3 regions of the Endozoicomonas montiporae CL-33 genome follow, and region 3 is predicted to be linked to each of the others. Evidence: predicted binding sites of a transcription regulator. Region 3 holds the regulator's gene; each other region holds the start of a gene.
What was found. The regulator FNR, encoded in region 3, switches genes on or off when oxygen is low (the NO sensors DNR and NnrR bind a similar motif). The targets are predictions, from matches to a motif close to TTGATNTANATCAA.
Positions count from the first base shown of each region.

Region 1: a site for FNR is predicted at 4,280-4,293, ahead of EZMO1_RS06445 (sulfatase family protein). Genes of this name have one in related genera too.
Region 2: a site for FNR is predicted at 4,838-4,851, ahead of yiaY (L-threonine dehydrogenase). Genes of this name have one in related genera too.

Region 1 covers NZ_CP013251.1:1,469,698-1,480,582, reverse strand. Annotated here, with positions in the region: gene EZMO1_RS06465 (hypothetical protein) at 1-212, shown strand, start outside; gene EZMO1_RS06460 (GNAT family N-acetyltransferase) at 177-677, opposite strand; gene ald (alanine dehydrogenase) at 815-1,936, opposite strand; gene EZMO1_RS06450 (hypothetical protein) at 2,241-2,429, shown strand; gene EZMO1_RS06445 (sulfatase family protein) at 2,582-4,102, opposite strand; gene EZMO1_RS06440 (DUF3301 domain-containing protein) at 4,334-4,747, shown strand; gene efpL (elongation factor P-like protein EfpL) at 4,837-5,403, shown strand; gene EZMO1_RS06430 (hypothetical protein) at 5,804-6,394, shown strand; gene EZMO1_RS06425 (DUF416 family protein) at 6,504-7,112, shown strand; gene EZMO1_RS06420 (hypothetical protein) at 7,116-8,225, opposite strand; gene EZMO1_RS06415 (hypothetical protein) at 8,271-8,633, opposite strand; gene EZMO1_RS06410 (DUF2788 domain-containing protein) at 8,771-8,968, shown strand; gene EZMO1_RS06405 (DASS family sodium-coupled anion symporter) at 9,283-10,731, opposite strand.
Region 2 covers NZ_CP013251.1:420,481-431,365, reverse strand. Annotated here, with positions in the region: gene EZMO1_RS01905 (Npt1/Npt2 family nucleotide transporter) at 1-632, shown strand, start outside; gene cspE (transcription antiterminator/RNA stability regulator CspE) at 991-1,200, shown strand; gene EZMO1_RS01895 (alpha-hydroxy acid oxidase) at 1,343-2,491, shown strand; gene tkt (transketolase) at 2,656-4,653, shown strand; gene yiaY (L-threonine dehydrogenase) at 4,952-6,103, shown strand; gene EZMO1_RS01880 (Bcr/CflA family multidrug efflux MFS transporter) at 6,379-7,605, shown strand; gene EZMO1_RS01875 (trimeric intracellular cation channel family protein) at 7,781-8,395, shown strand; gene EZMO1_RS01870 (OmpP1/FadL family transporter) at 8,546-9,958, shown strand; gene EZMO1_RS01865 (hypothetical protein) at 10,065-10,634, shown strand; gene EZMO1_RS01860 (type I glyceraldehyde-3-phosphate dehydrogenase) at 10,689-10,885, shown strand, end outside.
Region 3 covers NZ_CP013251.1:3,659,791-3,670,675, reverse strand. Annotated here, with positions in the region: gene EZMO1_RS16810 (hypothetical protein) at 1-568, opposite strand, end outside; gene ttcA (tRNA 2-thiocytidine(32) synthetase TtcA) at 746-1,678, opposite strand; gene EZMO1_RS16800 (TraR/DksA family transcriptional regulator) at 2,075-2,410, shown strand; gene EZMO1_RS16795 (hypothetical protein) at 2,411-2,944, opposite strand; gene EZMO1_RS16790 (adenine phosphoribosyltransferase) at 3,094-3,636, opposite strand; gene fnr (fumarate/nitrate reduction transcriptional regulator Fnr) at 3,758-4,516, opposite strand; gene hemN (oxygen-independent coproporphyrinogen III oxidase) at 4,947-6,332, opposite strand; gene EZMO1_RS16775 (sulfite exporter TauE/SafE family protein) at 6,498-7,217, opposite strand; gene ccoS (cbb3-type cytochrome oxidase assembly protein CcoS) at 7,300-7,506, opposite strand; gene EZMO1_RS16765 (heavy metal translocating P-type ATPase) at 7,509-9,989, opposite strand; gene EZMO1_RS16760 (FixH family protein) at 10,007-10,561, opposite strand; gene ccoG (cytochrome c oxidase accessory protein CcoG) at 10,612-10,885, opposite strand, start outside.

The DNA of each region.
Region 1 (10,885 bases), 2.2 Mb from region 3:
TACCATCAGCGCCTGAACCTTATAACCTTCTGATGACTGACCACTGGATGATGGTGATTCCCAGAGCCCGGGACCGTTATCAGGGCATTTCGATTAATGCCCTCGGGTTTGCCGGGCTGATACTGGTGAAAAATGATGAGCAACTGGAAACGGTTCAGTCTGTTGGTGGCAGCAGGTTACTGGCTGAAGTTTGTCGTCAGGACGTTTTCTGAACGGTTTGTTCGCCTGAACATGGCTATATGAGGAATACCATCTTCATCATACAAATCTCCTGAAGCAACAAAGCCATAATCACCATAATAGTTTTGCAGGTGTGCCTGGGCGCTCAGGTAGATATCATGGTCAGGGTACACTGCTTCAGTGAGTTTAACCGCCTCAGCGAGCAGTTTGCGTCCAAGTCCTTTTCCACGAAGGCTGTTGTGGGTTATGACTCTGCTAATGGCTGCCTCGGGCTTTAGGGTTCGGGGGGGAATAACCCGGGCATAGGCGGCAAGGGTTTTATGTCCATCGTCGTCAGTGGACCACCCCATAAGATGATAAGCCCTTGGATCGACGCCATCAGCATCTTGATAAACGCAATTCTGCTCTACAACAAACACCGACTGACGCAGTGCCAGAATCTGATAAAGCTGATTCAGCGACAGTTTGTCAAAATGACACCATTCCCATTCAACCACTGCGGAACTTCCTGATCGTTAAAAGGTTAAATGTACCAAAATCAGAATGGAAAAAAATGAAAAGCTGCGTCACCATCGTGGCAGACGCAGCTTATTGAGAAGCACTTCAGGAGGCTGTCCGAGAAAAAGACAGTGGGTTACAGTTCGTTCAGCATTTCTGCTGCCGGACGGTAAGGCAGGTTTTGAGCCTCAGCCACTGACTGGCAAGTAATGATGCCCTTGCAAACATTCAACCCTTCAAGAAGGTGCGGGTTGTCTTCCATCGCTTTTCGTGCCCCTTTGTCAGCGAGCTGCAATACATAGGGCAAAGTCGCGTTATTCAGTGCCAGCGTGGAAGTGCGTGCCACAGCACCCGGCATATTAGCAACACAGTAATGCACCACATCATCGACAATAAACGTTGGTTCATCGTGAGTGGTGGCAACAGCCGTTTCAGCACAGCCACCCTGATCAATGGCAACATCAACAATCACAGAGCCTTTTTTCATCTTCTTGATGAGGTCCCGTGTAATCAGCTTGGGGGCAGCCGCGCCGGGCAGAAGAACCCCGCCAATGACCAGGTCAGCGGTAGTGACATGATCTTCAATAGCGTGGGATGTTGAATAGACCGTACGAACACGGTTGCCATATTGTGCGTCGAGCTTGCACAGTACTTCTACAGAACGATCCAGAATAACGACTTCAGCGCCCATGCCAACGGCCATGGCAGCAGCATTCTGCCCGACGACACCACCACCGATAATGACCACTTTGGCCGACTCAACACCGGGCACACCTCCCAATAGCAGACCGCGACCTGACATGGATTTTTCCAGACAGTGGGCACCTGCCTGAATCGACATACGACCAGCGACTTCAGACATGGGGGCTAACAGAGGGAGACGACCGTTTTTGTCAGTGACTGTTTCGTAGGCAATACAGGTGGCACCGCTACGAATCAGATCCTGAGTCTGGGCTTCATCCGGTGCAAGGTGCAGATAGGTAAACAGTGTATGATCAGGGCGCAGTCTGGCCCGTTCTTCTGACAGAGGCTCTTTAACCTTGACAATCATCTCGGCTTTGGCAAACACTTCGTCTGCTGTTTTGAGAATGGTCGCACCGGCTTCGGTGTAATCGTCATTGCTGAAGCCAACGCCGTCCCCGGCATGACTCTGGACAAAAACCTCATGTCCGTGTTCGACCAGCTCTTTAACAGAGGCCGGTGTCAGCCCAACACGGTACTCATGGTTTTTTATTTCCTTAGGTACACCAACCAGCATAATATGCTCCATTCAGTATAAAATGTAGTTTTATGATCAAGTATAAGGATTTTTATTAGACGTATACCCTTTTTATAGTTTTTTATTAAAACTTAATGCCAGCAAATCAATTAAAAACAGATCTTTTCACCAAGCACCGCAAAACCACCACCTTTCCACAATCATTACACTTCTTTAAACATTTACAGGTGCTGTAAATTTATGAAAATAGACTGCAAAAGGGTGCTTCAGGTCAAAAAACCTTAACGAAAGAGTGATATTCTACGCTCGAATTTTACAAGACAGGTTAGCCCTGGAGGCTGCAGTGCCCGACCCCAGATTTATGCTTGAATACCTACAGCGTGTGGGTGTGGAAGTGAAACAAACAATAGACAGCGACGATCTTAAAGCGGAGTATCTGCGTCATATTTATCGAGTTGACGCACGAGACAAGCTGATTGATCAGGATGGTAAGCCCAAAGGTAAGCCATCTAATCCAAGACATTTGCACTGAACCAAAAACATCCAACGAAAAGAACAGATTCGATCAAGTAAAATAATTCTTTAAATCCATTTTTAACAAAAAAATACCCTTATCCATACTTTAACCTTCAGTGCCATCCCAAAATAGACGACACTGAAGGTTTAAATCATTCCTTACCTAACTCAAGACTGATTCTGCCTGAGGCGTTGGGCACGAACTTCCTGCTGACGAATTCGGATGGCTTCGAGCTGGGCTTCCGGCATCAACGATTCGCGCTTAGGGTAGTGCGTTTTCATCATCTTCAATACTTGTCTTGGGTTCTCACGCGCCTGAAAGATTTCCAGTACCGGATCTTCGGTACCCTGCATCCAGGACTCCAGCTCGGCACGATACTCCTTGATAATGTCCTGATAGTCAGGGTGGTCAATCAGATTGTTCAAGTTGCCCGGATCGTTTTCCAGATCATAGAACTCTTCCAGTACACGTTTACGGAACAGCTCTGCCCGTTCAATCTGCTTTTTATCGCCAGACTCCTGCATCAGGGCAATGGTTTCGCGGTCATAGCCCACACGGAACTCGGAGAAACCGGTAAATGGGTTAAAGATGTACCCGTACTGCTTGCTTTGCACCGCTCTCATTGGGGTAGCAGGGCCACCAATTTTGTAATCGATCTGGGCAAAAGTGTAATCCCGATCCTGCTGTTTCTCACCACGCAGAACAGGCAGGAAAGAAACACCGTCTACATTCTCCGGGACATCAATATCGGCAGCATCCAGAATGGTCGGCATAAGATCAACAGTAGAGACCATATGCTCTGTATCGGTCAGGCCGTTTTTGAGCTGTCCACCCGGCCACTGCACCAGCATTGGAGTTCGGGTGCTGGCAAGGTAAGTATTCGCTTTGGCAAATGGAAAGGGTGAGCCATTGTCGGATACAAACATCACCAGTGTGTTTTCAGCCTGACCGGTTTCCTCCAGAGCCTCAATAACACGGCCAAAGGTATCATCCAGGCGACGTACTGAATTGTAATAATGGGAGAGATCCAGCCTGACTTCAGGATAATCGGGCAGATAGGACGGTACTGTCACTTCGTCAGGATGATAAAGCTGAGATGGGTTTTCTTCGCCATCAAGCCTGTTCTTTTCAGGGTCATGGAATACACGGTGTGGATCGTGAGAATTCACCATCAGGTAGAATGGCTGTCCGGCTTTTTTGCTTTCTTTAATAAAGGCCTTGGTTCTCTGGTAATAAAGCTCTGGTGAGCGACCGGAGCCCAGATCCTCAGCATCGTAGGAATAGTCCCAGCTGAAATCCAGATCCGGTGTTGAGTGAACCACTTTACCCAGCACACCGGTACGGTAACCATTGTCTGCCAGAACACTCATCACGGTCGGGTTTTGTTCTTTCATGTTGATAAAGCCCATCATCCCGGACGATGTACTGTACATGCCTGTCGCCATCACTGAGCGGCTGGGCATACAGATCGAATGGTTGACATGGGCATTGGCAAACTGGACACCCTGTTTAGCGAATCGATCCATGTTGGGGGTTAAGTTGGGAAGCTCATTATCGAACAAGCTGTACGCTTCATAACCCAGATCATCCGCTGTAATCAGCATGACATTGACGGGAGCGCTTTCCGCCCACACGAAACCCGTGGCAGCAAGACAGCCTGCTGCCAGCAGAGAGGTGCATTTCTTCATGATACTTCCAGTGATATTCTGCTTATCTTCACATCACAGGTTGCAGGGTCTGTAACCATTGTGCAGTACCATGATGTGATTTTGAGTTGGCTGAAGATTGGGTATGTTCAGCGAGCCTGACTATATCGGGTATAAAAACCGGTCTCGTTAGGTAGTTATGACTATTTCGTCATGTTATTGATCTGAATCGATTTTTTTAACTATTTTGATAATTTTTTAAGTGCTGGTTCTATGTTTTTGATGGACACTATTCTCTGGATATTTCCTGCTTTGTTGGCTCTCTGGTACTGGTCAGACACCTCCAAAGCTCGGGAAATCGCCATCACCCACGGCAAAAGGGCCTGCAAGGATATGAACCTGCAGTTTCTGGATGGAACCGTTGTACGTTATAAGACTCGCCCCAAACGCGGGCCTGATGGTCAGATGTGCCTGTCAAGGGACTTTAGTTTTGAATTTACACCTGACGGTATCCGCCGTTATCCCGGCCATATACGCCTGCTGGGCGTAAGGTTACAGATGATGGATATACAGTATCCTGATGAAGCCGGAGCACAGGATAACAATGTTATTCTTTCTGCCTCTTATAAAAAAGAAGGCGTTGCTCAATCCGGAACCGTCATACCGTTCCCCGGACAGAAAAAATGATCTTGCATTGTTGCAAAAATAGTGACTCTCGCGCAAAGGCAGTCTCTGGTAGAATGCGCGCACTATTATCTTCTTGAAGGGCTTGCAGTATGAGTTACGCAAGAGAACTGAAAAAAGGCCAGATTGTTCAGATTGACCGTCAATACTATCTGGTTCGTCAGGTTGAAACCAAAAGTCCTTCGGCTCGTGGCGCTTCAACACTCTATAAGTTTCGTTTTTCTTCCGTTCCTGGCGGACAGAAACTGGAACAGACCTGCACAGGTGATGATCAGTTCACCGATGTAGACCTGTTAAGACGTACTGTCTCACTCTTATATAAAGAAGGCGATGAGTACACGTTTATGGATTCTGAAGACTACGCCCAATATCTGGTAAATAGCAGCACCATTGAAGATCAGCTGCTGTACCTGAGTGATGGCATGGAAGGGCTGACCGCCCTGTTGGTTGAAGGACAATTGCTGGCGATAGAGCTGCCTGCTTCTATTGCGTTGGAAATTATCGATACCTCACCAGCCATTAAAGGCGCTTCGGCTGCGGCCAGAACCAAGCCAGCGAAGCTCAGTACCGGGCTGGAAGTGCAGGTTCCCGAATATCTGAGTATTGGTGAAGTCATCAAAGTGAATACTGAAACAGGCAAATTTATGTCCAGAGCCTGATCCTTATTCAGGCAGCAGAGCCCGAATCGCTTGGCTGCCTGTTGGTATCCGTTTTTTTATCTTTATCCAGCTATTCTTAACAACTCAAAGAGCATTCAAGATCCCTGTCCATTATCCGATAAAACCCTACACAGCTCCGTAAGCAGTACACTAAAAAATGCATAAATAGAAATAACAGAAAGAGACCTGTTAACTCGTTTTTCTATTTGTTCTGTCATATTTATGCAGCTCAATTATGATTAAGTGCTCATAATAATAATTAATTCTTATTTATAGATTTAATTGTTATATAAAAGGGTTTCTGTATAGAAGCCAGCAAAACCGGATGCTTTACTGATTAAATACGGGATAATTCCTTGCCAGCATGGTGTATAGACTGGCAATATATTTATTGGCGTTAATGGATAAACGTCAGGGAAGGATAGACACCATGGATGGACGTAAATTATTTCACTGCCGCCATATCTGTCGATCACTCAGGCAGCTGCTTGTAATGGCAATTGCTCCTGCGGCATGGGCTGAAGCGCCTGATACTAACAGCACAATCAGCTACGCCAAATACCTGAATCAATTCTCTAACGACGTCGCTCAAATCGATTCTTATTCGCCTTCCAGATCTCAACGACTTTTTTCTTCTAATCATCAAGACGACATGCCAAAACTGGATGTTAACGCTAAATCCAACAAATTCACCCAAAAGAAAGTTGGCAAATTTATTTATAAAGCCTTTAAAGACCCTAAAAAACTCTCCTCTGATGCTGCTGCCAGTGCCGCTTATCTTGGCTTGGACGCACTGGGATTTGCCAAACCAATAAAAGAGCGTGTTGAATTCCTGAAAGAAAAAACCCGATTTAATTTTGGGAAGTGCGGAAAAGTTGAATTCAGCGGCAAACTTAAGGCGGAAAGCTGCCTTATGGACAACTCTAAAATTGAACTCAACTCCAACTACAAAATGGACTCTGTGACGGTAAACTTCAAATGGTCGCTCTGATAGCTACTCAGAGCGATGGCCTCCTTTTAACTGCCTGATGCAATATTTCTCTTGATACCATACCACTCCTGATACAATACGCCACCTGATTCAACAGCAGGAAGTTACCTTGAACACACATAAGCAGTATGCCCTGTTTCGTGACAGGATCGATTCGTTCACAGACTGGAAGCTCACCGCCGCTGCTACCGCTGTTTCCGAACGAGCATGGCCGAATTTCGCGCTATTTTCTGAGCTGGCCGAATACGGAGATAGCCCAACCGTCAGGCATTGCCTGAACATGCTATGGGACAATATAGCCGGTCACCAGTCTTCTAAAAACTTTGAACGCCTGCTGGAAAAAATCGACGACAACACACCAAATCCCGATGACTTCGATATGTTTGGTGTTCAACCAGCCCTGGATGCCATTGTCAGTATCAACTGCGCCATAAATTGTGCCATGACGCCAAGTCATGATGAAGCCGCCAGCGCTCTTACGCTGTCTCTCAGTACCATAGGTAAGTTTATTCGCTATGCCGAAGTACCTGATTTGAATGGTACCGAGCTGGCTCAATACATTGAAGAACACGACCTCTACAAACAACATATGGGCTTTTTGGATAACATGCTGGATATACTGAAAACCCAGAAAAAACAAAACCCTGATTTTATGAAAGAGGTCAGGGCGATGGCTCAAAATGATGGCATCAGTCAACTGGGGATTTCGTTAGACTGATTACTACTTAATATTGTTTACAATATCCCGCAGCAGACTGTAAATTTTGTTCTCAGCGTTCGACATGGCATCGTAGTTCTGATTGTGCGTTGTCAATGCTCTTTGCAGTTGGACAGTCTGCAGCTGGTTGCTGCCAGTGAGATTTTCCTTGGCAGATTGAAGCCCTGTTTTGAGAGTGGCCCACTCTTGTTGTGTAAGCCTGCCCTCTCCGCTGGAATCATTGAGGGTAATTTTCAGTGTATTAGTGATAATATCCTTTTCTGCACTTGTTAATGCTGGCAGCCCGCCACTGTATTCTTCATTAAGGTTATTTTGAAAAGCAAGTTTACGAGCAGAGTATCCGCTAACCTGAACATCTGCATCGTTTGGGTCGGTTCGGGTCAAGCTGGCTAAGTTAACACCATCATACTCCCAAGAGTTCAACCCTCCTGCTTCCAGCAAAACGTGACCATCGTTATCCAGCGTATCCAGCGTATTGCCATTCAAAGCAGCTGCAACAATCTTGGGATCTGCCGTGTTCACATCATTGATGGTCATTCCCTGATTACCACGCTTGATGGTAATCGTCTGAATATCTGCCAGACCACCGGAAAAATCACTGGAATCAAAGGCTACACCGGCGGCTCCTGTTTCGAAGGTGATTTCAGTACCATCATCAAGAACCATTGTCATATCATTCATGACAGGAATACCAACTTCACTTGCATCTGCACTGCCACCAGCTGCTACTGGAATGAGGGTCTTATCTTTATAGATCAGCTGGTTACCCTCAGCATCTACCAGCGTAAATGAGGTGTTACCTGCATCATCCGTCTGAAATCCCAATCCATAACCATTATCCAGAACAATGTTCTTACCGTTTTGGGTCCAGGTTGGAGCGTCATAGTTACTGTCACTGTACTGGGCAATGTTAGCCTTGTTAATCAGGGTATTAACAGAGTGCAGTAGGTTATTGGATGTCTCAATGTCCTTTGCAATCCGGCGCACTTCGCCATCAAGCATACTACCCCGTTCCAGATAAACAGCCGCAATAAAGTCCTGCTGACTCAATGCTGCCGGATCAAGGGTTTGAAAAGAAATGTTATTATTATTTACGCCATTAACATTACTCATGCTGCACGCATCCTTGCTTTATTCACAGATGTGCATAGATCGGTTTTATACAAACCCGGTACGGCGTCTCCGGACTGTAGATTTGCTCTTGCTTTTTGGTTTGAGAAGATTACTGGCCACTCTGATTTCTCTGCGCTTTTCTGAGGCCTCTTCAGACATTCCCTGCTTCAGCTCTTCACTGAAGCGAACCAGCTCTTGACGGGCCTTGTGTCTTTGTTTGACTGTCCAGCGGTCACTATTAATGAAATCTCTGAGGGCTTTACGATCCAGGCCTACATTCTCTATGAACTGAGCCTGTTGCTTTAAGCTTTGACTGGCCTGACTGAGAACAGCTTCAGATTCCTGCTGCACCAGAAAGCTCGATTTGCTGAGTTTGGTAATATCTACCAAGCGGATGCGGGATGCCATTCCCTGTCTCTCCATAAGGTTGCTAATTTCAGTTTAGACAGATTTGATACAAACATTCATTCGTCTGAACATAGCCGCTAAAATCATTAACCAGATGTGTCACTGATACAGAATAATAAACAACCGAGTACGCAGTAATGGAAATAGAAGATTTTGAATCCCTGATGCTTAAAACCCTGCTGACAGGGCTGATTCTGTTTATGGCTTTCATTGTTTATGACCTGTCAAAAAAGTCCCGGGCAGGCAAATTCGGTACATTTGTTTTATTTGGAGCACTTTGTCTGGGAGTGCTGGGCTTTGTCATCAAAGGATTTCTGATGAGTTCGATTGGCTGACAGTCATCCGCCCGAAAGAGATAAAAAAAAGCCCGGGTCAAAACATTGACCCGGGCCAGAATAGAAGAACGAACATGACAAGTCGACAAGTCAAACAGACCTGCCGTTGAGTACATCAGCACTCCATGACAAGAGATAAGATATAGCAGCCTATCTGCTTGTTATTTTGAATGTTCCGACAAATTCATTAATCCGTAAATATACGCCAAGTTTCAACACAAACTGACAACCTGCCACAAAAAACCACTCACACAGTGACGGCGGTTCGTATTATTACCCATTCAGCCATTGTAACCATTCGACTTTTAACGTAATTACCCAAAATATCCCAACCATTCCATCCAGGCTGTACCCACCGTGAGCCATATGGTCAGGTAGACGAAGCTCATCAAAAGGCCTGCTTTCCACCAGGTGGCCAATGGCACATAACCGGCACCAAACAATATAGGAGCCGGACCATTACCATAATGCGTAACTACAGCACAGTTATTGCTCAGATAAGCCAATGTCAGAGCCGCCCCCACAGGATGAACGCCTGCGCCGATCATAATAATCAGAAAGCTGGCATACATGGCACTGATCTGGGCCGTCGTTGCCGCAAAAAAGTAATGTGCAAAGTAGTACACCACACTGATGGCTATCAGACTTAGCCACACAGGCATACCCTCAAACCACGAACCTATTGAGCTACTGATAAATGTGACAACGCCAAACTCACTTAGAAAGTGCGCCATTGTGACAAAGGCACCAAACCAGATCATAGTGTCCCAGGCGCCTTTATTGCCTTTAATCTCGTCCCAGTTCAATACTCCAGACAGCAACAAAACACAGACACCACACAGAGCCACCAGTGCAGCCGACAGTCCAAAATAACGCCCGGTAACCCAGAGCACCAGTAACGCAACAAATGTCCCGGCCATAATCCATTCATCACGTTTAAAGTTGCCCAGTTCATGCAGTTTCTCAGTGGCCATCTCCACGGCTTTTGGCGTTTCCCGTAACTGGGGAGGTGAAATTCTGTAAAGCAGAACCGGCATTATGGCCAGACAAAGCAGGCCGGGAACAATGGCACCTATCGCCCAGGAGGCCCAGGTAATGTCCACTCCCTGATCTCCCGCCAGTTTTACCACCAGTGGATTACCCGCCATGGCGGTCAGAAACATACCACTGGTAATGGCATTGGCATGGAACACAACAAGGGTTAAAAAAGTCCCCATGCGTCTGGCAGAAGGTTCTCCCGGATGACTGTTGTACACTTCGGCAATAGAACGCATGATAGGGTAAACCACAGCCCCCGCTCTGGCTGTAATACTAGGCATGGCGGGTGCCAGCACGGTATCTGTCAACACCATGCCATAGCCCAGCGTAATCGTACTTTTACCGAGCATCCGCATAAAGCAATACGCCATTCTCAGACCCAGCCCGGTTTTGATGAAACCATGCGAAATAAAAAATGCCAGCACAATCAACCAGGTGATGGGTTCGCTGTAGCCAGACAGTGCCTGTTTCAGTGTCAAAGTCTGGGTTAACCCCAGTGCTGCGATACCAAAAAAGGTAACGGCAGACATCGGGATCGGCAAAACCATTACACCCAGCAATGTACTCAGGAAAATGGTCATCATTTGCCAACCTCTGGCATCCATACCTTCCGGCACAGAGAGGTTCCAAAGCACCACTCCGAGCAGCAAGGGTGCACAATACCTTAGCAACAAGGCTGGCCGGGTCAAAATAGAATGGTTTTCAGCAGGCTTTAAATCACTCAACGTTCACCTCATCCTGTGTTTATCATTGTTATCCGATCAGGAACAAAACACGCCATTGACCGGTGTTTGTAAGTTAAGGGCAACAGTGTAGTTCAGATTATTTTTTCAACCGCTGAGCACGGTTGTTTACTTTTATTCAAATACTGATGTTATA
Region 2 (10,885 bases), 2.2 Mb from region 3:
ACCTGAAAAATATCGCCCTGATTATGCTCGCATACTGTGTTGCGATTAACATGGCCGAAGTCGCATGGAAGAGCCAGCTTGTACGGGTGTACTCAACTGAAGCCGAATACTCCATGCTGATGGGGCAACTGACCTTTTACTATGGTCTGGGATGCTTACTCATGGCTGCAGCGAGTGCATGGTTGATTCGCTATAGCTGGCGAGTGGCGGCTTTAGGAACACCCATGCTGATGGCTATCACCGGCGTTCCTTTTTTTCTGGTAACTCTGATATCCAACTGCAGCTGGGTTCCGGAAACAATGGCAGCGTCGATGCTGCTGGCAGGTGTTGGCATAGGCACACTGTGTAACGTAGCCAGCAAATCCGCCAAATACACTCTGTTCGATGCCACCAAGGAAATGGCCTTTGTTCCACTGAATAATGAACAGAAACTAAAAGGTAAGGCATCAATCGAATTGATTGTCAGTCGCGCAGGAAAATCGTCCAGTGCCCTCTTGCAGCAGTTTCTGATCGTAACACTGGGATCACTCACGGCATCAATGCATTGGATAGGCTGTATTTTTCTGATTATTACGATTATCTGGATGGGGTCGGTACATACCCTGTCAAAACAGTATAATCACTACTGTTAATAAATTGTTCATCATTATCATTTAGATTAACGATTTTATTTCAGTAGCTTTATGCAACATTCAGTGGAGCTGATAATAATGGCTGCTATAATCCTCTTTTTGTCTGGGGTTATGCCTGATGGGATAATTCCAGAGGAACATTAAAAGAAATACTCATTGTGCATTCGAGAGAGTGCTATACAATGAGTGGGTTAAAAGTGTGTTTAGGTCTTTATGTTTAATTCAGATGTACTGTGTGTCGTAGCGCATCCTGCTTTTCATAAACAATAACAAAACTTCTAGCTCAACCGCCTTACTCTTTACTAGTGACTAGTAAGTAGTGAGGCACAACAAATTTATCAACTGTCAGGATATACATATGTCTACTTCCACAGGTACTGTTAAGTGGTTTAACGAAGAAAAAGGTTTTGGTTTCATCGCCCAGGAAAATGGCGGACCAGACGTTTTCGCTCACTTCCGTCAGATCAAAGGCGACGGTTTCAGAACCCTGAAAGAAGGTCAGCGCGTTGAGTTCACCGTAACTCAAGGTCAGAAAGGCCCTCAGGCTGAAGATATCGTTGTACTGTAATCTCAGTTCAACCCGACAAAGGCAGCTTTTATAGCTGCCTTTGTTTTATGTCCTTACAAAACACCCTCTGACAAATTTCCCTCCCGCCTCTTAAAACTCTCTATAACTATTAACCATCGCTCTGCATTTTCAGGCTAACCCCATGCAACTGAAACACTGCCATTCAGTTTATGACTTTCGCCGACTGGCTAAAAAACGACTACCGTCTCCCATCTTCCACTACATTGATGGCGCAGCCGATGACGAAAAAACCTACCGACAAAACACAGAAGCCTTCGATCGCTGCGACCTGGTTCCGGGCGTTCTAAGGGGAGCAGACGAGGTGGATTTATCCACAACAGTCGTCGGACAACAGCTCAAAATGCCACTGTTTCTATCGCCCACTGCCCTGCAACGGCTGTTTCATTATGAAGGAGAACTGGCCGTAGGCAGGGCAGCAGAACAGTTTGGCACAATGTTTGGTTTGTCGTCTCTTGGTACGGTCAGTATTGAAGAAATCAGCAGCCTGATTCACACCCCAAAACTGTTTCAGTTATACGTTCATAAAGACAAAGGGCTGACCAGAAACATGATCGACCGCTGCAAAGCCGCTGACTTTGATGTGATGGCACTCACAGTCGATACCACCGTTGGCGGCAACCGGGAAAGGGATCTGGTCACCGGTTTTACGGTTCCACCCAAGCCAACCCTGAAAAGCCTGCTCAGCTTTGCGTTGCACCCGGCGTGGACTTACAACTACTTTTTCCGACAAACATTTGAGTTGCCCCAGTTGCAGGACTACGTAAAAGAAGGCTCCAGTATTCCGCTGTCCGTTGCCAACTACTTTAATACCATGCTGGATCAGTCCATGAACTGGCAGGATGCTGAAGCACTGGCCAAATACTGGGAAAAGCCATTCATCATCAAAGGCATCATGTCGGTGGATGATGCCCGTCGGGCAGTGGATATGGGTGCTGCCGGTATAATGGTTTCCAATCACGGCGGGCGACAACTGGATGGCTCTCGTGCGCCTTTTGATCAGTTGGCAGAAATTGTCGATGCTGTCGGTCACAACATCGACGTCATTTGTGACGGCGGCATTCGAAGAGGCACACATGTCCTAAAAGCGCTTTCGCTGGGTGCGAAAGCCTGCTCCGGAGGTCGCTTATATCTATATGCACTGGCAGCCGCGGGACAGGCAGGTGTTGAAAAAGCACTATCGTACCTGCACGCAGAACTGGTCAGGGATATGAAACTGATGGGGTGCAAAAACATTCGGGAACTCAGTAAAAACAACCTGCGATTCCGGTAAATCGCATTGCTCAGTCGTTTACAGTGCAAATAATCTGACCGGACATCCCAAAAAAATCACTGAACGACCACTTTTGGTACATTCTGCAATACCGCTTTGCCCGGATAGCGATTAGAATACGCACACACATTGCAATGACTTGATCATCAGGAGCCCTGATTTCTATGTCCTCACGTCGTGAGCTAGCCAATGCCATCCGTGCACTGAGCATGGATGCTGTCCAAAAAGCCAAATCCGGACACCCTGGCGCCCCAATGGGTATGGCCGACATCGCCGAAGTGTTGTGGCGCGACTACATGAACCACAACCCGGCCAACCCCCAGTGGGCTGACCGTGACCGCTTTGTCCTGTCCAACGGACACGGCTCTATGCTCTTGTACTCCCTGCTGCACCTTTCCGGCTACGATGTTTCCATCGAAGACCTGCAAAACTTCCGTCAGCTCCACTCCAAAACCGCAGGTCACCCTGAATACGGTTACGCGCCTGGCATCGAAACCACCACTGGTCCTCTGGGTCAGGGCATCGCCAACGCGGTGGGTTTCGCAGCAGCTGAAAAAGCGCTGGCTGCCCGGTTCAACCGCAAAGGCCATGACATCGTCGATCACAACACCTACGTCTTCATGGGCGACGGCTGCATGATGGAAGGTATCTCCCACGAAACCTGCTCACTGGCGGGCACACTGGGTCTGGGTAAACTGATCGCATTCTACGACGACAATGGTATTTCCATTGACGGCGAAGTAGAAGGCTGGTTCACCGACGATACCGTTAAGCGTTTCGAGTCCTACAACTGGCACGTTGTACCAGGTGTTGACGGTCATGACCCGGAAGCGATCAAGGCTGCCATTGAAGCCGGTCGTGCGGAAACCAACAAACCAACTCTGATTTGCTGCAAAACCATCATTGGTTTTGGCTCCCCTAACAAGGAAGGCAAAGAAGAGTGCCACGGCGCGCCTCTGGGTGACGACGAGATCAAACTGACTCGTGAGCGTCTGGGCTGGAACCACGGTGCATTCGAAGTACCTGCCAGCGTTTACGAAGGCTGGGACGCTAAAAAAGCAGGTGCTTCCAAAGAAGCAGGCTGGAACGAGAAATTCGAAGCTTATGCTGCTGCCTACCCGGAACTCGCTGCAGAATTCAAGCGCCGCATGAGCGGTGAACTGCCTGCCGACTTCTCTGAAAAAGCCGACGCCTACATTCGTGAATGTCAGGAAAAAGCCGAGAAAGTGGCCAGCCGTAAAGCTTCCCAAAACACCCTGAATGCTTACGGTCCTATGCTGCCGGAACTGCTGGGTGGCTCTGCCGATCTGGCCGGTTCCAACCTGACCCTGTGGAGTGGTTCCAAAGGCGTTGAGAAAGACGACGCGGCGGGTAACTACCTGTTCTACGGTGTACGTGAATTCGGCATGAGCGCCATGATGAACGGTATTGCTCTGCACGGCGGTTTCGTACCTTACGGCGCGACCTTCCTGGTGTTCATGGAATACGCCCGTAATGCGGTGCGTATGGCTGCTCTGATGAAGCAGCGCTCTATTTTCGTTTACACCCACGACTCTATCGGTCTGGGCGAAGATGGCCCTACCCACCAGCCTATCGAACAGCTGGCCAACCTGCGCACTACGCCAAACATGAACACCTGGCGTCCATGTGACACCGTTGAGTCTGCAGTCGCGTGGAAATACGCTATCGAACGCAACGACGGCCCAAGCGCACTGATCTTCTCCCGTCAGGGTCTGCCATGCATGGCGCGCGACGAAGAGAAAATCGCCAACATTGTCCGTGGTGGTTACATCCTGAAAGACTGCGCGGGTACACCGGAACTGATCCTGATCGCTACCGGCTCTGAAATCGAACTGGCCATGAACGCTGAAGCCAAACTGACCGAACAGGGTCGTAAGGTGCGCGTCGTGTCCATGCCTTCAACCGAAGTGTTTGATGCTCAGGATGCTGAATACAAGCAGCAGGTTCTGCCTCTGGAAGTACCGGCTCGTATTGCTATCGAAGCGGCTCACGCTGACTTCTGGTACAAGTATGTGGGTCTGGACGGTCGTATTATCGGCATGACTTCCTTCGGTGAGTCTGCTCCGGCCAGTGACCTGTTCCCGTTCTTCGGGTTCACTGTAGACAACATTGTGGCTGCAGCTGAAGACATGCTGGATTAATTTTCGGATACTGACCTGTTGCATCTGAAGGGCTTCTGAAAAGAAGCCCTTCTTTTTTTCAGCGCCCATCGCTGATGACAAAACAAACAAATATGTTAAATAATAATCAAATTCCGACACCCACCGCCCAAAAAACACACACATATCGCTGAAAAATGTGTACTTCTGACAGTCTGCATAGTTATTGACCTGTATCAATATTGCACTACCAAGCTCTTAATATGATGCAGCGTATTGATTTTTCTGCTGTTACTAACGGTTTCAGCTCAAACTGTTTTCATACTTTGGGAGTCTTTCCATGTCCGCAATGAAGTTCTTCATGCCCCAGGTTAACCAGATGGGCAATGGCTGTCTGGAAGCTTCTATTTCCGACATTACCAAACTGGGTTTCAAAAAAGCCCTGATCGTCACTGACAAAGTACTGAACGACATCGGTCTTGTAGGTTCTGTTGCCGAAAAACTGGGGGCAGAAGGCATCACTTCCGTGGTATTCGATGGTACCCAGCCAAACCCGACCTGCGGCAACGTTGAAGCCGGTCTGAAACTGCTGCAGGAAAACGACTGCGACTTCGTTATCTCTCTGGGCGGTGGTTCTCCACACGACTGCGCCAAAGGCATCGCACTGGTTGCCGCAAACGGTGGTAACATCCGCGACTACGAAGGTGTAGACGTGTCTGAAAAACCACAGTTCCCGCTGGTAGCCATTAACACCACTGCGGGTACTGCCAGCGAAATCACCCGTTTCTGCATTATCACTGACGAAGAACGTCATGTGAAAATGGCGATCGTTGACAAAAACACCACCCCACTGATGTCTGTTAATGATCCTGCGCTGATGAATGGCATGCCAAAATCCCTGACGGCTGCAACCGGTATGGACGCCCTGACTCACGCAGTAGAAGCTTACGTATCCACAGCTGCTACACCGGTGACTGACTGCTGTGCGATCAAAGCCATTGAGCTGATCAGCGAACACCTGGAAAACGCCGTAAGCAATGGCGATGACATGGAAGCCCGCGAACAGATGGCTTATGCACAACTGCTGGCTGGTATGGCATTCAACAACGCCAGCCTGGGTTATGTTCATGCTATGGCACACCAGCTGGGTGGTTTTTACGACCTGCCACACGGCGTCTGCAATGCAGTCCTGTTGCCACACGTTCAGGCGTTTAATGCACAAGTGGCTTCCGAACGTCTGGCTGATGTTGCCAAAGCTATGGGTGTTAGCATTGAAGGCCTGTCTGCTGATGAAGCTGCTCAGAAAGCGGTTGACGCGATTAAGGCTCTGTCTGCACGCATCGACATTCCGACCGGTCTGAAAGCTCTGAACGTTAAGGAAGAAGATTTCCCGACACTGACAGAAAACGCTCTGAAAGACGCCTGTGGTCTGACAAACCCCAAGCAGGCAACCGCTGAAGAAATTACAGCAATCTTTGCTGCAGCAATGTAACTCTACCAATCACAGTTATTGCTGAGACCTGAACAGACCTGTCGCTTTCCGTGACAGGTCTTTCATAATCATCACCCAACACTTCCTTAAAAACTTCGATCTAACCGGATATATTTATATTTCGATAAATTTTATAATTGCCTGTTCCTCTGTTTACGACATAAATCGTCTACCAAAAAACCCATCAAACAGAAGGAACCAATAACGACTCTGTCGTCTATATCTTTCTCTCAGGCAGTTGTATGACCATCGATATACATAATAAGAATGAAAGGATGCTTTTCATTCTGACGCTTGGTGCTCTCACCATGCTTGGCCCTATGGCCATTGACCTTTACCTTCCGGCTCTGCCAGCGATTGCTGAGGATATGGGCGAACCTCTCAGCAGAATTCAGTTTACTCTCAGTGCCTACACCATCGGCTTTGCCATTGGACAACTGCTTTACGGGCCTCTGTCTGACCGTTTTGGTCGTCAGAAAGTATTATTACCCGGCCTGATCGGCTACATCGCCACCAATATTATGGCAGCCATGTGTACCACCGCTGATCAGCTGATTATTGTCCGGATACTGCAGGCCATGGCGGGCGCTGCTGTTATGGTGACGATTCCGGCGATGGTACGGGATCTGTTTCCCCGTCAGGAAAGTGCAAAAGCTTTGTCGTCTATTCTGCTGGTAATGACGGTTGCACCATTGCTTGCACCGCTACTGGGTGGTCAGATCCTGAGGTTCTTTGGCTGGGAAAGCCTGTTCATTTTCCTCGCAGCTCTGGCCTTTCTGGCAATGGGCCTGGCGTTATGGCGTGTTCCTGAAACCTTGGAAGAAGATCACCGTCTGGTTGTACCGGCGAAAGAGCTGGCCGCTACTTATCTCAGTGTTCTGAAAAATCGTAATGCCATGGGCTGCATTCTCTGTCACGGCTTCTTCTTTGGCGGAATGTTTGCCTTTATTGCCGGATCGCCCTTTGTTTACATCGAACTGTATGGCATTGACCCGGAAAGCTATGGACTGGTGTTTGGATTGAACATTGTTGCCATGGGCATTATGAATATGATCAACATCCGTCTGATTGGTCGTATGCCTCTGTTTAATATTCTCAGAACCGGCAGCATGAGTGCTGCTGTAGCAGCCTTTGCCTTGCTTCTGAACGCTAAAACAGGGAATGCCGGACTGGCGGGAATTGTTTTACCCGTTGTCGTTTATGTCGGCTGTATTGGTTTGACCGGACCAAACTCCAACGCACTGGCTTTAGCCCACTTTCCTCGCTCTGCCGGAACTGCCAATGCCATGGCAGGCGCTCTGCGTTTCAGTATTGGTGCAGCAACCACAGCCATTGTCGGACTGCTACACGATGGCACTGCAATGCCAATGGCAATGGTTATGGCGGGTTGCGGTACACTGTCTGTAATAAGCCTGTTACTGGTCAGCAACGGCGGAGTGCCAGCAACTGAGATTGAGCCACAGCAGGAATCATTTGCAAGCAAAGAAAAAATTTCTGCCTGAAAACTCGGTGAATCACAACTCAGAGTGTTGTGGTTCACTCCTCCTCCGCTCAACTCACTATCCACCTGAAGCGTAAGTGCGCCCCGCACCCCGCAACGGTTTCCGGCTATATTTGCCCATAGATCAGCGGCTATATAATTCCGTCTACTTTCTAACCTGCACAGTCAGTCTGAACATGCTGTTATATAGCCTGGATTTATTCGGTACCGCTGTTTTTGCTATCAGCGGAGCCTGGGTCGCCTGTCGTAAAGACATGGATATATTTGGTGCCATGGTATTGGCTTTTGTTACAGCGGTGGGCGGAGGTACCATCCGCGACCTGCTGTTAGGCGCCACCCCTGTATTCTGGTTTCAGGACACGCTCTACATAACGGTCATATTTGCTTCTACCCTGCTCGCCATTGCCCTGCGTAACTGGCATGAAAAAGCCAGATGGCCATTACAGGTCGCAGATGCCCTGGGTCTGGCCGTGTTTGTGGTGATCGGTGTTGGCAAAGCTCTGACCTATGGGGCAGAACCCGTGGTTGCCGTGATGATGGGTGTTTTGACCGGCTGTGGCGGTGGCGCTATTCGCGACATTCTGGCCGATGAAATGCCAAACGTTTTGCGCAAAGAAGTGTATGCCTCGGCAGCCATTGCCGGTGGAGCTGTGTTTGTGGTTCTGAACCCGGTGCTGGGATACGCTCTGACAACCGTTATCTCTGCCAGCCTGGTGTTGTTTATGCGCCTGTTTGCCCTCTACAACAATATTTCCCTGCCGCGCTTTCAGCTACCCCAGGTCTCAAAATAATTGTTTATCGGTGGCTCTGTAAACGATCAGAGCCGTCTTTAAAATGACCAACCGTTAATATTTCTCCTGCGTTTTCTCCCAGACAAACTATAAAAAACGGATGCCCTTTACTGTTCGACTTCCATTTCAGGATCATTGTCGAGGTTTACCATGCATCAACTCTCAACCTGCTTTTACCAATTAGCCTCCTTATCTATCGCTATCGCTATTGCTATTGCTATTGCTATTGCTATTACCTCAACATCACAGTGTCTGGCAGCAGGCTATGGCATTAATGAAAACTCGGCCAGTTATATGGCAACAGGCTTTGCGGGACGTGCCTCAAACCCCGTTGATGCGTCTATTGCTGCAAACAACCCGGCAGGCATCAGTTTCATACCTGCTTATATATTCTCTGCCGGTTCAGCTGTGATCCTCAAGGGTGGCGAATTTGAAGGACAGTTTACTCGCCCCCCAAGATTTGGCGGACTGGTCAGTGGCGAAACCATTTCTGGCAAAACCACAGACTTTCAACAAACAAAGCTGGTTCCCTTTGGGCATTTTTCCATGCCTGTTAATGAGAAAATTGCCTTTGGTTTAAGTGCCTATGGACCTTATGGCGTCGAACTGGACTACAAAAGCAACTGGCCCGGTAAATATTTTGCCGATAAAACCAGTGTCAAAGTGATCAATCTGCAAGGCACGTTGTCGTTTAAACTGCACAACAACGTTGCCATCGGTTTTGGTTTGATCGGCTCCCACGTCAAAGGCAAGCTGACACAAAGTGCCGGAGTTCCGGACTTTTTACCTTTGGATGCCACCATTGAAGGCGATGACAACACTTTTGGCTGGAATGTCGGTGCAATATGGCAGGTGAGTGAGCAAACCATGCTAGGTGTCGTTTACCATTCACAGCTTGATTTTACTCTGGACGGCGACACCAAGGCTCATGGCAAACTGGCAATTCCCGAGAACCCTGTGATTAACGCCAGCGTCAATGACAAAGTAGGCGCAAAACTCGATATCAACATGCCTGAACGCGCTGCCCTGAGCATTACCCACAAACCTGCACCTCGCTGGACTCTGATGGCAGACGCTACCTGGACTCGCTGGAGCCGCTTTGAAGAATTTTATGTGAAAGCCAGAAAGAATATGACCGTTCACCTGTCCGGAGGTTTCCCTAACCTGCCCCCTGAAATCACTACTAATCCATCGTCTTATATTCCCATGAACTGGAAAGACGTATGGGCGTATTCTGCCGGGGCTTCCTATGAGGTCTCACCACGCTGGTTGTTACGCTTCGGTTACATGAGAGACAACTCCCCGGTAAACGACAAAAACCGTACCGCCCGCTCTGCGGATGCAGACCGGAACTGGTTTACCTGCGGCGCAAACTGGCAGGCAACGGAGAGTCTGGGCATTGACCTTTCCTACGCTTACGTTGTGTTGGATAAAGGCAAAATCTCTGAATCAAAATACAAAGGCACGCCACCCCATGCAGTGGATGAAAGCTACGGTAAACTGACCGGCAAGTACAAAAACAGTTCTCACATTGTAGCCGCACAGCTGAACTATCGTTTTTGACTCTTCAAACTGAAAAAGTTTCAGCCTGTGTTACAATACCGGACACATATTGCTCGACATTCCTCCTGCACTCTTCCATAAAAAAATCAGGTTCCAGGAGTTTTTAATGGCTATTCGATCCATTTCCGGTTCTACCCTGATCCTTGCCATACTGGCCGGGTTCCTGACTGGCTGTGCCTCTCATCTTGAAAAAGAAGTACAGCTGGCAGCAAAACAGCCTGATCAGACAGATGTCTGCGGGCAGCTGAATTATGTGTTCGATAACAGCAGCAACGGTTTTCAGGCAATTCGCACGCAGCCTGATTTTCAGAATAAAATCACACTGTGGAAGTCCACCTATCAACCCTTGCAAGCCCATTGTGAAATCTGGCAGTGGGCAAACCGGTACAGTTTTGTCTGCAGCAAAGTGCTGCCTGATGCCCAGTCTGCCCGGGCCATTTATGATGAAACCAATGCCACCATCCAGCAGTGCGTCAAGCCGGAAAACGTTGCCACACGGACGGAAAAGCTGCCCGACAGTAATGGTCAAAAGACGAAAGGTGAAAAAACCGAATATCTGCTGAATGGCCAGGTTCGGGGCTCATCGCAGATGGTCAACACCAAAGGGTTATTCTCGGATGACTGGACAGTGTATGTGCTGATTTCGTCGCCCATTCCGGGCAATAGCAAACCATAGTTCACTATTCCTGTTTATAATGAGCCACTCATCAGGGGAAAGGGCTGGAGTGACATGGCTTTCAAGGTCGCTATCAATGGTTATGGCCGTATCGGGCAGAGTGTTCTGAGGGCGCTCTATGAAAATGGCTACCGCAATAAAATGCAGGTCGTTGCCATTAACGAGTTGTCGGATATAGAAACACTGGTCTACCTGACCCGGTATGACACCACCCATGGCCGTTTTCCGGCCAGAGTAGAGCATTCGGGTGA
Region 3 (10,885 bases):
AAGGAAGCAAAGCCAACATTTCCAGATACTGAGCTTTATGGATAGAAGCGTCTATATCCGGTGAATGAATTTCCCTGAAATACATCCAGTTGACTTTGAGATCCATCAGAGGATCCAGGTCAGGAGGGGGAATGACAAAAGAATACACTGTCTGGCTTTGTGCCAGCTTTTGCAAATAGCTGGTGTTTTCTGTTGGGACATACTCGTCTTCACTGCCTTGGTACCAGATGTCATCTGGACGGGATGGAAAATTATATATTTTGCCTACCTTCTCTTCCGTTTCTTCACTGCCTCCCATGATTCTCTGGATGTTGGCATTCAGTATTGCCTGCTCCAGCAGGTCGGAGAAAGTCATTACATAAGAAAAGTTACCCATACCCTGATATCCTTCCGTGGTGAGGGTGATCAGGTCTTGCTGTGGGTTAGGCTCAGTCAGGATTGAGGCATAAAGCATGGCTGCATCTTTCTGGCCCTGCAGGCTGACCGGAAGGCCAAACAGTTTATCGGCACAGGCTGCGAAGGTAATAACCGAGGACAGAGATGTGCCGAGTAGAAGACGAAGAAACATGGCTGAAAAAAACCGGTTTAGGGTATTACCGTTTTTATCGTTGTGAAAAAGTAAAACTGAATTGGCATAGCGTTCGTTTATTAGTATTTAAGGGCTTCAGTAGCGTCGTCATTAACCGTTTGCCCTATCAACTAACTCATTGAAGTTGATAGGGCAAACATGATGCCAGAGAATGGGTCAGATGGTAGCTGGCCCAAAATTAATCACCTGCACAGTATCGTCTTCTTTGGCCGGGGTTGCTTCAGGAATATTTCCCGAAAAAATCTCCTGGCCATCTTCAAACTCGTAAGGCTTGCGCTCACCGGAGCGGTCAATGGTCAGGCTGGTGAAGTCGAACAGTTCGGTATCGGCCATCTGGGAAGGCGCAATATTCTGCATGGCGGTAAAGATGGACTCAATGCGGCTTGGGTGCCTCTTTTCCCACTCTGCCAGCATGGCTTTAATGTTTTGACGTTGCAGGTTCTCCTGTGAACCACACAGGTTGCAGGGGATGATCGGGTAGTTCTGGATTTCAGCAAAGCGGCTGATGTCTTTTTCACGACAGTAGGCCAGTGGACGGATAATCACATTGCGACCGTCGTCCGAACGAAGTTTGGGTGGCATGGCAGACAGGCGTGAGCCATAGAACATGTTCAGAAACAGGGTTTCAACAATATCGTCCTTGTGATGGCCCAGGGCGATCTTGGTGGCGCCAATCTCTTCCGCAAAAGAATACAGAGTGCCGCGACGCAGGCGGGAACACAGACCGCAGGTGGTTTTGCCTTCCGGAATCTTGGACTTAACGACAGAATATGTGTCGCGGTTAATAATGTGGTAAGGCACACCGGTAGTCTCAAGGTACTCTGGCAGAACGTGTTCAGGGAAACCTGGCTGCTTCTGGTCAAGGTTAACGGCAAACAGCTCAAAGTGGATAGGGGCACTTTTCTGAAGGCTCATCAGAATGTCCAGCATGGTGTAGCTGTCTTTGCCGCCTGACAGGCACACCATGACCCGGTCACCGTCCTCAATCATATTGAAGTCTTCAATGGCCTTGCCGGTGTGGCGTCTGAGTTTTTTCTGGAGTTTGTTAAAGTTGTATTTTTCTGCGCCAGTCAGGGTGGTCGAGGTCATAGATTTAGAACACTGATTCCGAGTTAAAGCTCGCGATTATAGCGGTGTGCAATAGTTAGCCGCAATCCGGTGCAACTACCAATAGCGACTGCGAGCAACAACAACCGCGAGAGCATTATTGATGTAGATCAATGGTCAGATGCTGTTTCCGTATAGGCAGAGTGTGTCATTATATGAGATAAAATGTTCTGCAGGGTTTGGATCATCCGCTAACTTTAATCTGTACAAGCGACAGACAGCCGACTGTGGACTTGAAGCAAGACCGATAACCTTTTATCAGGCGCTCTTGACTTGGCCTGTATTAACTTTCATGACCATTTTTGCTGAATTTACAGCAACTCAGGGATAGTCAGTACCAACAATAACCTTCGAAAACACAATATTCAGGGGATTTTTATGAGTGATCACAACAAGTTGAGAGACTGGATGCTAAACCGCCGTGATGAACTGAGCGAGCGGCTGCATAACATTAAAAAAGACGTCACTCGTAAAGCCAGTGCCGACTGGTCGGAGCAGGCACAGGAGCGTGAGAATGATGAGGTGATTGATGCTCTTGGTAATGAAGCAAAGATTGAACTGAATAAAATCAATCTGGCGCTTGATCGCATGAATAACGATGACTACGGCTATTGTGTTGGTTGCGGAGGCGAAATAGCACCTGCCCGTCTGGAAGCTATGCCCTATGCCGATCTGTGCATCAAATGCGCAGAAGCCCGCGATGCCCGTGGCTGATCATAGGCTGCGGATTGCTGTTGATGTCTGATTTTCTCCCGTCTGGCTGGTCTCCCCTGTGATCAGCCGCTCGTAACTGTCTACAAAGCTTTGCACTGAACCGGGGTTGTGGCGGTGAAAATGGTTATGCCAGAGTTTGCCAAGACCCTCGATATCATCTTTAGGCATTGAGTGTATGTTCTTTTCAGTTCTGCAATAGACCAGCCATGCAATAGCTGTTGCGTAAGAGAGGTTTGTCGCCAGCTCAAGGTGTGGATGGCAAAGAAATTCTCTCTGGCTGGCCAGTCCTCTGACCAGACTTGAAAGTTCTGATCGTTTCGCCAGATAAAAATCCCAGATATTTCGATGCATTCGCGGAGAAATATGGTAAATCCCCAGTGCCCGGTGATGATCCTGTTTGATATGAAATCCCAGCTCAGACTCTCGTGCAGCTGTTCCCAGTAACAGGTTTTCAGCCGTAGGGCTCCACATCTGGAGGTGTTTCAGGGTTGGACGAACAACGTGGAGGCGCAATTCCTTTGCACAGATTCCCATGCCTGAATCCTTGTTATGCATTATTCATTTTTATCGTATCACCCGCTTAATACTGAAGCACCAGACATTTGGAAATAAAGTGTAAGAAATATTGTACAGAGAGAACCGGTTGGTTCTCTCTCGGACAGCCTCCTAAGTGGCGGGAAGCATTATTCGCCCTCAAATGCACACAAAGAAAAAGTGGGAACGCCAGCATTTTGCAGACGACGGGAGCCACCGAGGTCGGGCAAATCCATAATGGCTGCGGCTTCAATGGTTTTTGCTCCGAGTTTTTCTATCAGCTGAACTGCAGCCAGAAGGGTTCCGCCGGTTGCAATCAGGTCGTCTACCAATAAAACGCGATCACCTTTGTGCAAACTGTCGGCGTGGACTTCCAGGCTGGCGGTGCCGTACTCCAGATCATATTCCACAGAGAGGGTCTTCGCAGGTAGCTTGCCTTTCTTGCGAAACAGAACCAGTGGCTTGTTGAGTACATAGGAGAGGTTGGAGCCGATCAGGAAGCCGCGGGCATCCATGGCGCCAATATGGCTGAAATCCAGTTCCATGTAGCGGTGGATAAAACTGTCCATCACGCCGCGCCAGGCTTTGGGGTTTTCAAAAATAGTGGTGACATCCCGAAATAGAACGCCGGGCTTCGGCCAGTCCGGAACGCTGCGAATCTGGGACTTAAGATAAAAATCGTCGATGATCATGAAATGGCAACCAGTTACTGTGCGTGTGATGTGAGGTTTGGTGGCTGGAACGGAAGCAACCGCCGGATGTGTACATAAGTACTCAACAATCCGGCAGGCTCCTGAATCCGATTACATCAGATCAGTTTGTTGCAATGATCTGCTCAATATCGGCGGCTTTCCCGCCAGCCAGAGAGCATAGTTGAACTGCATCACGAATTTCAATTTCCTTGCCAACGGCTGAAATCAGACCATTTTTCTGGAAACGTGTGAAAACGCGGCTGACCGTTTCTACCGCCAGTCCCAGATAGTTGCCCATTTCATTGCGAGACATGGACAGTCTGAACGACTGGGATGAGAAGCCACGGCGACGAAAGCGGCTGGCAAGATTGATCAGGAACGTAGCAATACGCTCATCTGCATTCTTCTTGGACAGCAGCATCATCATTTGCTGGTCTTCCCTGATCTTTTTGCTCATCAGGCGCATCAGGTGACGACGCAGCTCCGGGAAGTCATCAGACAGCATCTCCAGCTGCTCAAACGGAATTTCACACACCATGGTGGTTTCCATAGCCTGGGCGGATACCGGATACACGTCAGTGTCCATACCACTCAGGCCGAGGATTTCGCTTGGCAGATAGAAGGCAGTAATCTGTTCTTCACCTTCGTTAGTAGCAGTGTAGGTTTTGATGGCACCGGAGCGAACAGCGTAAACGCTGTCAAACGGATCCCCTTCCAGGAACAGGTGCTCACCTTTTTTCAGCGGACGACCGCGTTTAATGATGCGATCCAGATTGTCAATATCTTTCACACTCAACGCCAGCGGCAGGCACAGAGAGCTGAGACTGCAATCCCTGCAGGCCACATGGCTTGGTTGTCGGACGTTGGGCTTGGACGTCATCGAGTGCCCTCAAGGTCTTTAAATGCAAAACGCTGACTATTTTATGGAAAATATTTTGAAAGTGTAAGTGCGGTGTTGACCTACGAATGTTGATATTGATCGTTTTTTAAACTTAATTCGGCAAGTCGCATTTTGTTGCGGTTAATGCCTAGTCTCGTTGGTGGATGTTTTGTTCTTTTTTGGGGTTTTGAGCAGGTTTTTTGCGACTGGTTTGTACTGGGTTTCATCAGGAGCAATGTTTTGTTGTGTTGCTCTGTGGGGCTTCTATGGAATTATTGTGTAAAAAACGTGTCAGGCAAGGCTGATTTGATGAGGGAATATTCTTGTGGCTCTGCCTTCAGTTGATCATAGTGCCGGTGTTTTTGCTGACTGTTTTTGGGGGAATCAAAGGTTAACCGGTTAAAGTGAGTTAACCTTTGAACGTCTGAGCTTAAATAACTTTAGAAAAATGCTTCACATTATTTTGCTGCTGAAAATAACGGTCAAACACCATACAGATGTTTCTGATCAGCAGCTTGCCAGCCGGTGTTACTTCCAGAACTTCGGGTGTCACTGAGACCAGTCCGTCTTGTTCTAAAGGCTTTAGATTAATCAGTTCAGACAGGAAGTAAGTCGGAAAATCGATTCCGTATTGCTGTTCAATCATGGCTGGCTCAAGCCTGAAATGACAGATCAGCTCGTTAATAACGCTTTGGCGAATCTGGTCGTCTTTCGTCATTTTCAAGCCGCGATGCAAAGGCAGCCGGTTTTCATCAATGGCTGATTGATACTCGGCCATGTCTGTATGGTTCTGTGCGTAGGTTTTTCCTACCTTGCTGATTGAAGATACGCCCATCCCTACCAGATCGCACTGGCTGTGTGTGGTGTACCCCTGAAAGTTGCGATGCAGTGTGCCTTCTTCCTGGGCAATCGCCAGTTCATCATCGGGCAGTGCAAAATGATCCATGCCGATATACACGTAACCACTGTCTAATAATTTACGGGTGGCCTGTTGCAGTATCTGTAGTTTGACACTGGCATCGGGTAAATCTGCTTCACTGATGCGGCGCTGTGGCATAAATCGGTGTGGCAGGTGAGCGTAGTTAAATAGTGACACCCGGTCCGGTTGCATGGTGATGATTTTATTGATGGTGGTCATGAAGCCGTTCAGTGTCTGGTGAGGCAGACCGTAGATCAGATCCATATGGACGGATTTGAAGGCCATGGCGTGTGCAGCATCCAGAACAGACTGGATCTGCTCTTCCGTTTGCAGCCGGTTAACCGCTTTTTGAACGACCGGATCCAGATCCTGAACACCAATGCTGATGCGCGTAAAGCCTGAGTCGCGCAGTGTTGCCATCATGGGCCAGTCTACTTCACGGGGGTCCAGCTCTATGGAATAGTCAATATCGTTACCGTGCGACAGTGTGAAGTGTTCAGACACTTTATTGATCAGGGCACTGATCTGTTGTTCATTCAGAAACGTTGGCGTGCCGCCGCCCAGATGCAATTGTTGTACTTCCTGCTTTGCATTGTACAGTTCAGCCTGAAGTTCAATCTCCTTAAATAAATACTTCAGGTAAGTTTCCGCCTGATCCGTATTTCGGGTGACAATCTTGTTGCAGGCGCAGTAATAGCAGACGTGCTGACAAAATGGAATGTGGAAATAAAGCGACAGTGGTTTGTCAGTGGCCGAGCTGTGCCAGGCACTGGATTGATAGTGCTTTTGATCAAAGTCTTCAGAAAACTGAACGGCCGTTGGGTATGAGGTGTAGCGTGGACCAGACAGGTTGTACTTGCTGATCAGACCTGTATCCCACACGGGTGTGTTATTCATAATTATTCTCGATTGTTTTTATCAGGTCATTAGTCTGTCATCGACCTTGTGAATAGGCTTTCAGTCTATTTAATGGGTGTTCTTATATAATTGACATGTGTCAATAGGTAGGTAGCACAATTTACAGTTGAGTGAATTGTTTGATCAGGGTCAGGTTTGGAGAATTTACATGGAGTGACCGGCAAGGGTCAGCAAAGACATGATCCATTTCTGATGAGGTCCGGGCATCGCCCAGATACCAAACAGAACCATCAGTAATCCCGCCAGATTACGGGTGATAGCGGACTGAATCAATCCGGTTAACTGTCGGGCAAACAGGCCGGTTAGAAACACAGAGGGTAAGGTGCCAAGCCCAAAAGTGCCCATGAGTAATGCAGACTGCAGGGCGTTGCCCTGACTGGCGCTCCAGATCAGGGTGCTGTAAACCATTCCACAGGGTAGCCAGCCCCAGAGACTGCCCAGCGCCAGGGCATTTGGCAGACTGCAAACAGGCATCAGTCGGTTGGCCCGGGGCTGAATATGCTTCCATAGCCGTCCACCTAGCTGTTCCAGTCGTATCAGCCCTCGCCACCATCCGGTGATATAAAGTCCCATGGCAACCAGCATAAAGCCGGCAAACCATCGCAGGGCTGTATGTACACTGCGACTGAGATCACCCAGGTACCAGCCAATGCTGCCCAGAATAAAACCGGCCAGAGCATAGCTGCCAATTCTGCCTATATGATAGGCCAGCATCATAAGCGTTATCTGCCAGCGACTTTTTCCTTGCAGCGACAGGCTTAACGCGGAAGTAATGCCACCACACATACCAATACAGTGAGCGCTGCCCAGTAGTCCGATGCTGAGGGCGGTCAGGTAAACAGGCATGGTATGGCTAAGTTCCATCACCGTACTTCCGAAGTATTGTTATTGTTGCCGGTATAGCTGTTTGAACAGCTTTTCTGAAATATCATGTGTTTTGCATCTTTTAGGATTGTAAGTGGTTATCTTTCTCACTACTCTGACATGTGTCAGTCTGAGCGCTCTTTTTTGTTGCTTTATCTTCGAAAAGGATGCTGTGAGCAGGGCCTTCCAGATCATCAAACTGGCCATTATCGACCGCCCAGAAAAAGACCTTGATAGCCAGAGCAATAAACAGAACAGCGATAGGAATAAGAATAAACAGGCTTTCCATGTTTACGCCCTTATAGCTGATTGATGCACAGCCGTTGTGTCATGGGGATCGGTTCCCTGAAGCCGTTCCGGAGCAGGCTGCTTGCTCAGGCGCAAGGCGTTGCCAACCACCAATAATGAGCTCAGGGCCATACCAATTGCAGCCATCCACGGCGCAATTAACCCGCTAGCTGCCAGAGGCAGGGCAGAGAGGTTATAGAGCAGTGACCAGGCCAGATTCTGTCGAATAACCGATCGTGTTTTCCGGGCCAGCTGGCGGGCATCCAGTAAACGGCTTAAGTCGTTGGATAACAGAACCGCGTCAGCGTGGGTTTTTGCCAGATCGGAAGCACTGCCCATGGCCAGAGAGATATCGGCACCTGCCAACACCGGTACATCATTAATACCATCCCCAACCATCAGAATTCGCTCACCTTTTTGCTGTTGCCGTTTAATAAAGTCAAGCTTGTCGTCCGGGTTCGCCTCTGCCTGCCAGTGGCTGATGTTTAACTGTTCTGCAACCGAGCTAACGACGGCTGTCTGGTCACCACTGAGCAAAGTCACTTTTATGCCACTGCGCCGCAACTGACTGATCACGTTGCCCGCCTCTGAGCGTAGGCTGTCGTCTTTTATACGGAACCAGCAAAGAGGCGTATTCCGCTGACTCAACATCAGCCACTGGTCTGTTCCTTCTGGCGCTGCGGGGCTATGTCCAGCCAGACAGAAATCAGCTCTGCCGATTCGATACAGAGTGTCATTAACGACACCTTCTACCCCCTGTCCGGTGTGAGTTCTCACTTGCTCAGCGGGCATTGCCGAGGTGCGACTGCGAAAGGCTTTAGCAATAGGGTGTTCTGAATGCGCTTCCAGTGCGGCGGCAATCTGAAGCACATCTGTCTTTGAATGATCCGGGCTGATCATTCTTACCTCAGCCAGTTCAATATTACCTCTGGTCAGGGTTCCGGTTTTGTCAAAAACGACGTGGTTAATCTTTTCCAGACCTTCCAGCACATGTCCCCGGGTGATCAGAAAACCGAGTTGATGCAGGTGGCCGGTGGCTGCGGTTAATGCCGTAGGAGTAGCCAGCGACAGTGCACAGGGGCAGGTGACCACCAGTACCGATAATGTGATCCAGAACGCGTCTTCGGGAGCAACGCCCGACCAGTACCAGTAAACAGTGGTTGCCACAATCAGTACTGAAGCGACAAACCATGCTGCTACCCGGTCAGCCATTCTGGCAATGGCTGGCTTTTCATGTCGGGCATGGTTGAGCAGTTGCATAATGGCGGACATGCGGGTTTCGGCGCCTACTTGCGTTACCTTAAAGTCGATGGCGTTTTCGACATTAAGACTGCCGCCGATCACTGTGTCTCCAAGTGAGTGAGGCACCGGACGGTTTTCACCGGTCAGCATGGATTCGTCAAAACGGCTGGAACCAAGGGTAATAATGCCATCGGCAGGTATTGAGTCGCCGGGTAATACACGTACTAAGTCGCTTTTCTGTAATTCTGCGACCGGTACTCTGACGTATTCTTCGCCGACCTGCTTTAGGCAGCTTGAAGGTAGCAGGTTCTGCAAGGCTCTTGCAGCTCTTGACGTGGCATGCCTTGCCCGCAGTTCAAGGTAGCGTCCGGTCAGAAGAAAAAAGGTGAACATGGATACCGAGTCAAAATAGACTTCACCTCTGCCATTAAGTGTTGCCCACAGGCTGGCCACATAGGCACCGCCGATGGCAATAGAGACAGGCACATCCATGCTCAGGTGACGGACTCTCAGGTCTCGCAGAGCGGCTTTAAAAAAAGGCGCGGCGGAATAAAAGATGACAGGGGTTGCTACAATCGCACTGATGTAACGAATAAAATCCCGGTAAGGGTCACTCATATCATTGGTGATGGCGCCCGAATACAGGGCAACGGCATACATCATCACCTGCATGGTGCCAATGCCTGCCAGTGCCAGTCGTCTAATAAAACGACGGTTTTCTTCTTTTAATAAGGCTTCCTGTCTGTCTGCGCGCCAAGGGTGAGCTTTGTAACCAATACGGTGAATATGCAGCAGGATGGTACTCAGGGGAATCTGTTCAGGGCTCCATACGACCTGTGCTTCATGCGTACTGAGGTTAACGCTGATCAGGTCTACCCCTTTTAGCGAGCCGATGTGATTTTCCAACAGCCAGATGCAGGCGGCACAGGTAATGCCTTCAATTAACAGGGAGGCTTGTTTCAGAGAGGCGTCTTTTGAGAGAACAAACTCTTTCTGAATATCGTCCCGGTCATAGATCAGCAGTTCTTCCTGAAGCCGTTGGGTGATGGTGCCCGCTTGCAAGCCGGGATCGGTACGATGCTGATAATAATTGTCCAGACCTCCGGCAATAATAGCCTCTGCCACAGCCTTGCAGCCGGGGCAGCACATGGGTTGTTGTATTCCTTCGATTTCGGTGTGAAACGGCGGTTCACCCGGAATAGGCAGATGGCAGTGAAAGCAGTGATGATGCTCCTTACTCATGTTTCACTCCCCTTGCATCAAGGATGCGTTTGCAGTTTAAGCGTTGCTCCGGGCTCAAGGGTATGGGCCTGGTTCAGGCGCCAGCCGGTTTCATAACCGACTTCCGGAATCAGTTCGTCCATGGTTTCCAGCTGAATATAGGTTTTGCCGGACGGGTTATGGTCGGTCTGGCCGACGTAAACGACGCCTGAATCGCGGCTGATGCTGCGTTGCAGGGTGATGATATTGTCCCGGTCTGCAAAGGTAGGGGAGAGCAGGCTAAGTTTCAGGGACTCAGGCCACTCTTCAGCATCGCCCTGAAGGGTTACCCGTACTTCACCCATCAGGTCATCAATATAGAGCCGGGCAGCGATGTTCAGATCGCGGGCATTCTGATCCCGGGTCAGATCCTGATTAATGGCTTTACCGCTTTTGTAATAGTCATCCACCACCACGCTGTCCTGAATCTTGAAGGCATAGTAAATCCGGTAACTGCCCCAGATGAACGTGGTCATCAGCAGTCCGAGAATCGCCCAGACCCAGGGTTCCCTGTACCAGGGGGTAAAAGGTTCTTGATTCACCGGATGGGTCATGTACTGCTTCCTCTTGTCCGAATGTTGTTCTTTTTATGATGAGTGAACGGCTATTTTAACGGTGCAACGAACCGGCTGCCAGAACTGACCGAAACCGAATCGGGCTGCTGGCTCGTCAGCGTAAATTCAATATCCTGACTGGGGCTTGTTAATTCATTAACAGGCGCTGATAGCCGGATGACCTGTTCTGCCACTTCCCCGGAGTCTACGACAAAGGTAGGCGAACTGCCGGATTGTAAGTCGTTAATGCCCGTGAAGCTGAGAGTTAGTGTCTGATTTCGGTCGGTCTTGTTAGCCACCTTCAGGGTAAAGATGTTTTCAATG